Regions from separate parts of the Undibacterium sp. Ren11W genome, predicted to be linked through region 1. Evidence: predicted binding sites of a transcription regulator. Region 1 holds the regulator's gene; the other holds the start of a gene.

Region 1 (3,993 bases):
GGCACTCTCATCGTCAAATCGGACCGCGCCATCATTACGCAAACTGCGGACGAGCACATGAATGTAGTGTTAACCAGCAATCCGGGAAAGCAAAATTTTTTCCGGCAAAAACGCGATGGTGGGGATGATTTGTGGGTAGAAGGTGTGGCCGATCGCATTGAATACGACGATAAAACTGAGTTGGTCAGGTTTATCTCGAAAGCCCGTGTCAAGTATTTAGAAGGCAAAAAAGTCACGCAAGAGCAAGAAGGGGAATTTCTTTCCTACGACAGTCTCAATGATGTGTTTCTCGCCACAAATACCACTACCGGCACCCATGTGCCTGGGGCTGGGCGTGTGAAATTGACGCTGCAACCTAAACCGGCAAAGCCAGTCAACATGAATACTCCAGCCAAATAATTATGACTAGTACACTCGTCATCCAGGGTTTACAAAAACGCTATGGGGCGCGCCAGGTAGTGCGCGATGTTTCTTTAGAAGTAAAAAGTGGCGAAGTAGTCGGCTTACTAGGCCCGAATGGCGCTGGTAAAACCACGTCCTTCTACATGATCGTGGGCCTGGTCCCCTCAGATGCAGGAAAAATCGATATCGACGGCGTTGATATCTCGCGCATGCCGATACACCAGCGCGCCAAACTCGGCTTATCTTACTTACCGCAAGAGGCTTCAGTATTTCGCAAGTTGTCGGTGGAGGACAATATCCGCGCTGTACTCGAACTACAAACCGATGAACACGGAAAATCTCTGAGCAAAGCTGCCATCGAGCAACGTCTCGATGCCCTACTCGACGACTTACAAATCGAAGGTTTGCGAGAGAATCCAGCGCTATCGCTATCTGGTGGTGAGCGCAGACGGGTAGAAATTGCCCGCGCACTGGCAACCAATCCCCGTTTCGTCCTGCTTGATGAACCGTTTGCCGGGGTCGATCCGATTGCCGTCATAGAGATACAGCGCATCGTGGTTTTTTTAAAAAATCGCGGCATAGGCGTCTTGATCACAGATCACAATGTGCGCGAAACCTTAGGCATTTGTGACCACGCTTGCATCATTAATCAGGGTGCCGTATTAGCCAGCGGTAGTCCAGAAGAAATCATCAGCAACGAATCGGTCAGGCGCGTCTATTTGGGAGAGCATTTCCGCATGTAGCGGAAATCACACTCAGCATGAAGCAAAGCCTGCAGCTACGCACCTCGCAACATCTGGCACTCACGCCACAATTGCAACAATCGATACGGCTACTGCAATTGTCCACGCTGGAACTGCATCAAGAACTAGAAAACTTGCTGATAGAAAATCCCATGCTAGAGCGCGTCGATAATCCACTCGATAGCGCGGTACGCTTGTTGGCGGACGGCGCCATTGGCAGTACTGAATCACGGTCTGAAACGGAGTTCGGCGTCAGTTCTGCTGAAGATCAGAGTAACGCCAATACCGACTCCAGCGAGATCTCAGAAGTTAGCAACGCGGCCGATAGTGTCAGCCCTAGCGAAACCGAGTGGAGTTTTGACGATGCTCCGCAAGGCAGTAAATCCTCGGAAGAGGATGAGGGAAGACCGCAGTTAGAAGCGGCGCATATTTCACTTAAAGAACATTTGCTGGAGCAAATGCGTCTGAATCTGCGCGAACCGCGCGATCTGGCCTTGGTGGAACTGGTAATCGACGCCCTCGATGATAGCGGTTATCTGATAGAGAGCCTGGAAGATATTCATTCCAGCATCCCTCTAGAACTATTGGTTGAGCCTGAAGAGCTGAGTTTTGCCTTGCTCATGGTACAAAGTTTTGATCCTGCCGGTGTTGGCGCACGTAACTGCTCCGAGTGCCTGGCGCTGCAGATCAAACGCCTGCCCAAAATCGCTTTCGTCACCCGACGCCTCGCACTTGCCATCGTAGAAACACAATTAGGTTTATTTGCACAACGCGATTTTGCTCGCTTAAAGAAGGTTTTTAATTGTGACGATGAGGATTTGCGCGAGGCACAGGTGGTGATACGTTTATGCAAACCCAAACCTGGCGCCGAGTTTGCAGTCAGTAGTTCCGACTATGTGGTGCCGGATGTAATAGTCAAAAAATCTGCTGATGGATGGCAAGTGTTATTGAACCAGGACATCATGCCTAAGCTGCGTGTCAATAGCATGTACGCCAATATCATGAAGCAAAATCGTGGGGATGGCAGTCTTAATCCCCAGTTGCAGGAAGCACGCTGGCTGATCAAAAATATGCGGCAACGTTTCGAGACGATTTTACGGGTTTCGCAAGCAATAGTCGAAAGACAACGGAATTTTTTCACACATGGAGCGGTCGCGATGCGCCCTCTTGTTTTGCGCGAAATTGCTGATACACTGGGTTTACATGAGAGTACAATTTCTCGTGTGACCACTCAGAAATACATGCTGACCCCACATGGTATGTTTGAGTTGAAGTATTTTTTCGGTAGCCATGTCGCCACTGAAACAGGGGGTGAAGCATCATCGACGGCGATACGAGCACTCATCAAACAATTGATAGGAGCAGAAAACCAGAAAAGCCCACTCTCTGATAGCAAGATTGCAGACATGCTGGGTGAACAAGGGATGGTCATTGCGCGCCGCACAGTCGCCAAGTACCGCGAAGCCCTTAAAATTCCACCGGTCAGTTTGCGAAAATCTTTGTAAAAATTGTTCTTGAAATTTTGCGTTAGATTGCTATATATGATTTAGCTCAAACAGGTTTTTCAGATTGGGCGCATAGTAATAGCGATAGTGTCATCAAGTAACATCACCATAGGAGCGTTTTATGAATCTCACCATCAGTGGTCATCACCTTGAAGTAACTCCTGCAATTCGTGAACATGTACAAAACAAGCTAGAACGTATCAGGCGACACTTCGATCAAGTCATTGATATCGCCGTCATCCTGACGGTCGACAAGCTCCGAGAAAAGGACAAACGTCATAAAGCAGATATTAATCTGCACATCAGCGGTAAAGATATTCACGTTGAAAGTCTGGCGCAGGATCTGTATGCTGCCATCGACACACTGATAGACAAACTAGACAGGCAAGTCATTAAACACAAAGACAAAATTCAGGAACATCCGCATCAAGCGATCAAACATATTCCTGATCCAGCCTCAGTGTAAAACTATCAACCCACAAAGGGAACCCAAAACTAGGACGCTTCAGCGTCCTTTTTTGTTGGCAAAAGAGATATGTGCATCTGCAAAAAAAACATCTTGTGCAATCGTTTTTGTAGGGCTGCGATTGTCTCTTTGCACCTTTCGAATCTCTTCACAGATTCATTTGATTAGCGGACAAATTTCGATAAAATGGCAATCTAAAATTTCGATAAAACATGGGCACAAGAACATCCTGCACTCGCTGCTGATTAAATTTCAAAATGGCAGCATGCCTAACACGCACTATTCATGCGGGTTTCCAGCCTATCTCGGCTGCAAGCCGCATGCAGATTGCGTGACCAGGCTGGCACTAGTTGATTTTTCTTATCCCATCCCAATCACCTTCACTAAATACCAGATCCTATGAGTAATCATATATTAAGCTCAATACAGAACCGCATAGGGTTCATCACCCTAGATAGACCGAAAGCCCTCAATTCTTTGTCCCTAGAAATGGTACGCAACATCACCGCCACACTGTTACAGTGGCAAGAGAATGACGAAGTTGCGGCTGTTTTCATTCATAGCAGCAGTGAAAAATCATTTTGTGCCGGTGGTGACATACGCTTTTTTTACGATGTTGGTACTGCCACCCCAAAGGGAGACAGCGCCCTGTTAGAAGATTTTTTCAGCGAAGAATACGCCTTAAATCATTTAATCCATTTCTATCCTAAACCTTATGTCGCATTACTAAACGGTGTGGTCATGGGCGGTGGCATGGGGATCGCCCAGGCAGGAAAAAACTGCCGCCTGCGGATAGTCACAGAGCGTACTAAGATGGCGATGCCAGAAGTGAATATTGGCCTATTCCCGGATGTGGGCGGCAGCTACTTCCTAGCGC
Region 2 (3,993 bases), on a different contig from region 1:
ATAGGCACCAGCTTCATAATTCACTGGAGCAGCATGCAAAACTGACGCAAATTCCGAAGCATCACATGCAGCGAGTGGCACTCGGTTTTCAAGAGACTGTGCGCTTACGTTACTCACCATCAGAAAAATACCTGCAATGTTCAACAATGCCTGCAAATAATAGCCAGACCATCCAAACACTAGCGTCATCTTGTGAATAGCGACGAAATTTCTTATAACCATCCATGAACACATTTGCAAACACCTCTTTCCAAGTAAAGCAATCAAACGTTCCGCCTTACAAAATTCAAAAGTGTAGCATAACTACAAATAGAAAAACCTTCCAAATTGTGAGTCGAGGATGATTAACCTATATAAAATAAATAGAAATCCATAGAAATAAGTAGTTTTTCTACAAAATTTGTAAGTTACGTATCTTTTATTCGTTAATTATTTTCAGTTACTAGCTCATACTGTGTCCGACGTTCGCGTTGAGAGTTTCATTAGGCGAATAGTCTGCAAAATAGCTATTAACAGAGCATAGACAAGCGACAACGAGTAAATGGAATTGCCCAAAGTTGCCCTGAAGCCAGGAATTAGCTTCGTATTGTCGAGACTAAGAAGAGGGAGATTAAGCGGACGGGGCTGAAAGATTACCAAGCTCAAAATTATGCTTGTGAAATGCTTCTCGCACTGACGCTTCTATAACCGCATATAAGGGTTTAATTGTCGGTCGCAGGTCTTTTACGATATTGCCTGAGCTGAGCAGCGAGGGAATACGCGTACCTCGATGTTCAATAGAACCACCAATCGGACGAATATCAAATCCAATACGTTCAAAATGCTTAGCGAGACGCGGCTCGGTCAGCACGAATAGATTATCTATGTCCAAATATTGCCCGATCGCAATTGCAGACAGATAAAGGCTAACAGGAATAAAGGGGAATCGCGCCACGCCATCACGACGGGAAAAATCACCATCGCTGACTGACAAGGCAGTGATATTCTCGCCTTTGCGTTGACGAAAATTACGTACAGCAAGACGCGACACTTCGGCGATGGTACTACGATCCATCGTAGCAGGATCTACAATTGTCCGATCCAAGACCTTTGCGCAACTGATCTCAAACGGCAATGGCTTATAAGGATCATCAGCGTCCGGTAAGATTACACGGGTACAACCGACAGACTCACCAGTATCACGCTTACGCAACAGACAGTGAACTGATTGCTCATCATAGGCATCACGTTCGAAACCATCCTCTCGAATCGGCTCCCAACCCAAATCACGGCAATACACCTCGTGCCTTATTCGATATACCGCTTCTATACTAGCAACATCCAAAGCTGGAGCAATCTCAAATAACTGATGAAAATTTTTTGCGAGATCTGTATTGCTGATGGAATGTGTCACACATCCACCCAACCGCCTAGCACAGGCAATTTATAAAAAAAGTATTGATTTAAGTGCAATAAGACGAATAGCTTATTTTCTTTTCGTTCTTTAATAACCATTACATGCTTGCAAGCCCGTGTATAAATGTTTTCAAAAAGAAAAAAAAGACACCCTCGCATGAGGGTATCTTCTACACGACTAAGTCGCGATAGGAGCTTAGCTATTTACACCTTTGCGACGACGAGACAAGCCCATAGCAACCAAGGCCAAACCTACCAAGCCGACCGAAGCTGGCTCAGGAATCCGATTTTGAATTTCTAAAGAAACTTGAAATCTGTTTTCTGCATTTTCTACCGTAGTAAACCCGTAACACCCAACAGGAGCACCAGCATCAGCACATGCCGCATTACTGAGTACGCCCATACCGACTATATGCAAGACGGCTGCATAATTATCACCTTCATATACAAAATTTTGTGTCAAGCTACCAGTAATAGGATCAAAACCTGCACCAAGTGCATCCACCACTAAAATATCATTGCAAGGAGTAGGACTCGCGACGGTGCAAGGATTTTCATTCGGAGTTTCTTTAAACTTAAAATCAAATGTCAATGCAGTGAAAAGATCTGAACCAGTTGGAAGTGGCAGCAAACGTTTCAAACGAATGACGTCTTTTAGGTGCGCAGTACCCAAACTTGTACCGGTAATTGGACGATTATTGTGAATTACTTCCACAGTATTAACAGCAGGAGCATTTGTGAACAAGGAACCGTTGAAATTACCATTAGTTGCCGCGCCTATACCTAATGAGGACTGGCCAAATCCGGTTGTGGTGCCCCAAGATAATAAGGAAGCAGCCATAGGATCACCAATGCCGTTCAAAAAAGCATTTTGATTACTACCAGTCACCCCAACTGGAGCGAAAGAGGTAAAGCCGCTATTAACTTCAAATTCCCATTGTGTCACTGGTGTTGCCAATGCGCTGCAAGAGACCACGGTCGCCAACACTGCAGTCAGCCCCTTGATCGATCCTTTTGTAAATAGTTTCTTAAACATTTTGAGACTCCCGTTATAAAGTGAACTTCAACTCTTCTGCTGCTACGTTAGGTATTTAGCATATACCGTGCCAACAAAGAAGAAACGCATAAGTCCTTGTTTTATATGGATAATTATTACAATTTGTAACATTTCATAACGGCAATGTAAAAAATATCGACAGCTTTTATGTTTAAGCATTTCCCGACCAAAACATTTACTTAAAAACGAATATCCTTAATAGGTTTTTTCAAGCACAAACTCCTTTTCCATTAGACCAGAAAAGCCATTGTCAGCCAGTACGCTCTACTTAGAACTCTAGCCATACTTTATTCACTTATGTGAGTTCCGCAAAATCGCAGCAACAAACTCGCGCTAGTCCTATCAAATAAAACGCTGATCTATCGCGACAACCGATATGAACTGAGCGGCTTACGGCCAGTTTTGAGAGTGGGCGCAGCGGTGCTATCCATGCTTCCGAGGCGAAATATCATTAAAGGCGTATCGCCTCGGCAGATCTCTTCCCAACCGGCGGCCAATTGGCTGCGTGCTTTGCTAGAGATTCCCTGATCTGCATCGTTTTGCAGAGGTAGCACCACCGATGCAGCCATAGGCTGCAAGGCAAGACGCTCAAGTGTCGCGCACAACCAGGCGCGTTCGAAGCCTCGACCAACCGCAAGTGCAGCTTGATCCAGTTGGAGACTGCTACACACTAGCGCCAACGCAGGAGCTTGTACACAAGGCAAATAAGCGGCACGCATACCCATGACACGATGCAGTCCAATTAGGTTCAGTGCGCGCATTAAGGGCCAGTGTCTTAGCGCCTTGAACATAGGTCGCATCAAGGACTCAACTTCCAGCGACGCAGGTGGTAAGCCAAAGTCTGCATTCTCACGCCAGTTCAAGTCAAAACGGATTGAAGAAAAAAGTTCCTGGTGCAAACGCTGCGACTGGAAGCGGGCGCTCTCTGCTAGCCAAATCAATTTTAAGGCCAGCTTACGCTCAGCTCCCTCCAGCCAAATTAGCCGAACTCCGGGGATTTTTTCCAGCTCAACGCTGATACGAGTACGCTGCGCATCACTCGGCGCGCCCTTATAGAACACTTGTCGATTAGTCTGTCTGTCAGGAATGGCATGCGCCAGAACATCGGGCAGAATGCCGGAATTAGCCTGAAAATCTAAACGCGCAATCAATAAAGGATCGTCGGATGGAAACCAGCTCAACTTAGCCGAAAACCCTAGCTCGCTGGCTCGTAGCAGCATATTTTCTACAGCCGCGCCATAAGCAAGCAAATCCAATACGCGTCTATGCCTTTCGGGATTGCTGACAAATTCTTGATCCGCCCAAATCACTATCGCGTGATCCTGATATTCAAAATAGTAGCGCAGTCCATTATCTGCCGAGGGAGCCAATATACCGCTCTGCGCAATTGCATCTTGGGTTGCAAGGTCCATAGTTCTACCAAAGTGAATTTAATGAATGAAATCAAGTGCGCCTATCCACCGCTCACACGTCTAAGCTTGTGGTTTCATAAAGCGTTTTCTGGTGATCGATAATGCGAGCCGTTGCAATAAATTATTATT

Evidence for each region. The regulator sigma-54, encoded in region 1, starts transcription at its own class of promoters, with help from an activator protein. The targets are predictions, from matches to a motif close to TGGCANGNAANCTGCTTT.
Region 2: a site for sigma-54 is predicted at 2,487-2,504, ahead of ACO0K8_RS21260 (THxN family PEP-CTERM protein). Genes of this name have one in related genera too.

Annotation. Positions count from the first base shown of each region.
Region 1 covers NZ_JBMPPB010000008.1:81,612-85,604, forward strand. The annotation lists gene lptA (lipopolysaccharide transport periplasmic protein LptA) at 1-399, shown strand, start outside; gene lptB (LPS export ABC transporter ATP-binding protein) at 402-1,145, shown strand; gene ACO0K8_RS16940 (RNA polymerase factor sigma-54) at 1,163-2,650, shown strand; gene hpf (ribosome hibernation-promoting factor, HPF/YfiA family) at 2,772-3,116, shown strand; gene ACO0K8_RS16950 (enoyl-CoA hydratase/isomerase family protein) at 3,516-3,993, shown strand, end outside.
Region 2 covers NZ_JBMPPB010000013.1:73,540-77,532, forward strand. The annotation lists gene ACO0K8_RS21250 (alpha-1,6-glucosidase domain-containing protein) at 1-189, opposite strand, end outside; gene ACO0K8_RS21255 (PEP-CTERM/exosortase system-associated acyltransferase) at 611-1,393, opposite strand; gene ACO0K8_RS21260 (THxN family PEP-CTERM protein) at 1,592-2,431, opposite strand; gene ACO0K8_RS21265 (hypothetical protein) at 2,812-3,864, opposite strand; gene ACO0K8_RS21270 (ThiF family adenylyltransferase) at 3,925-3,993, opposite strand, start outside.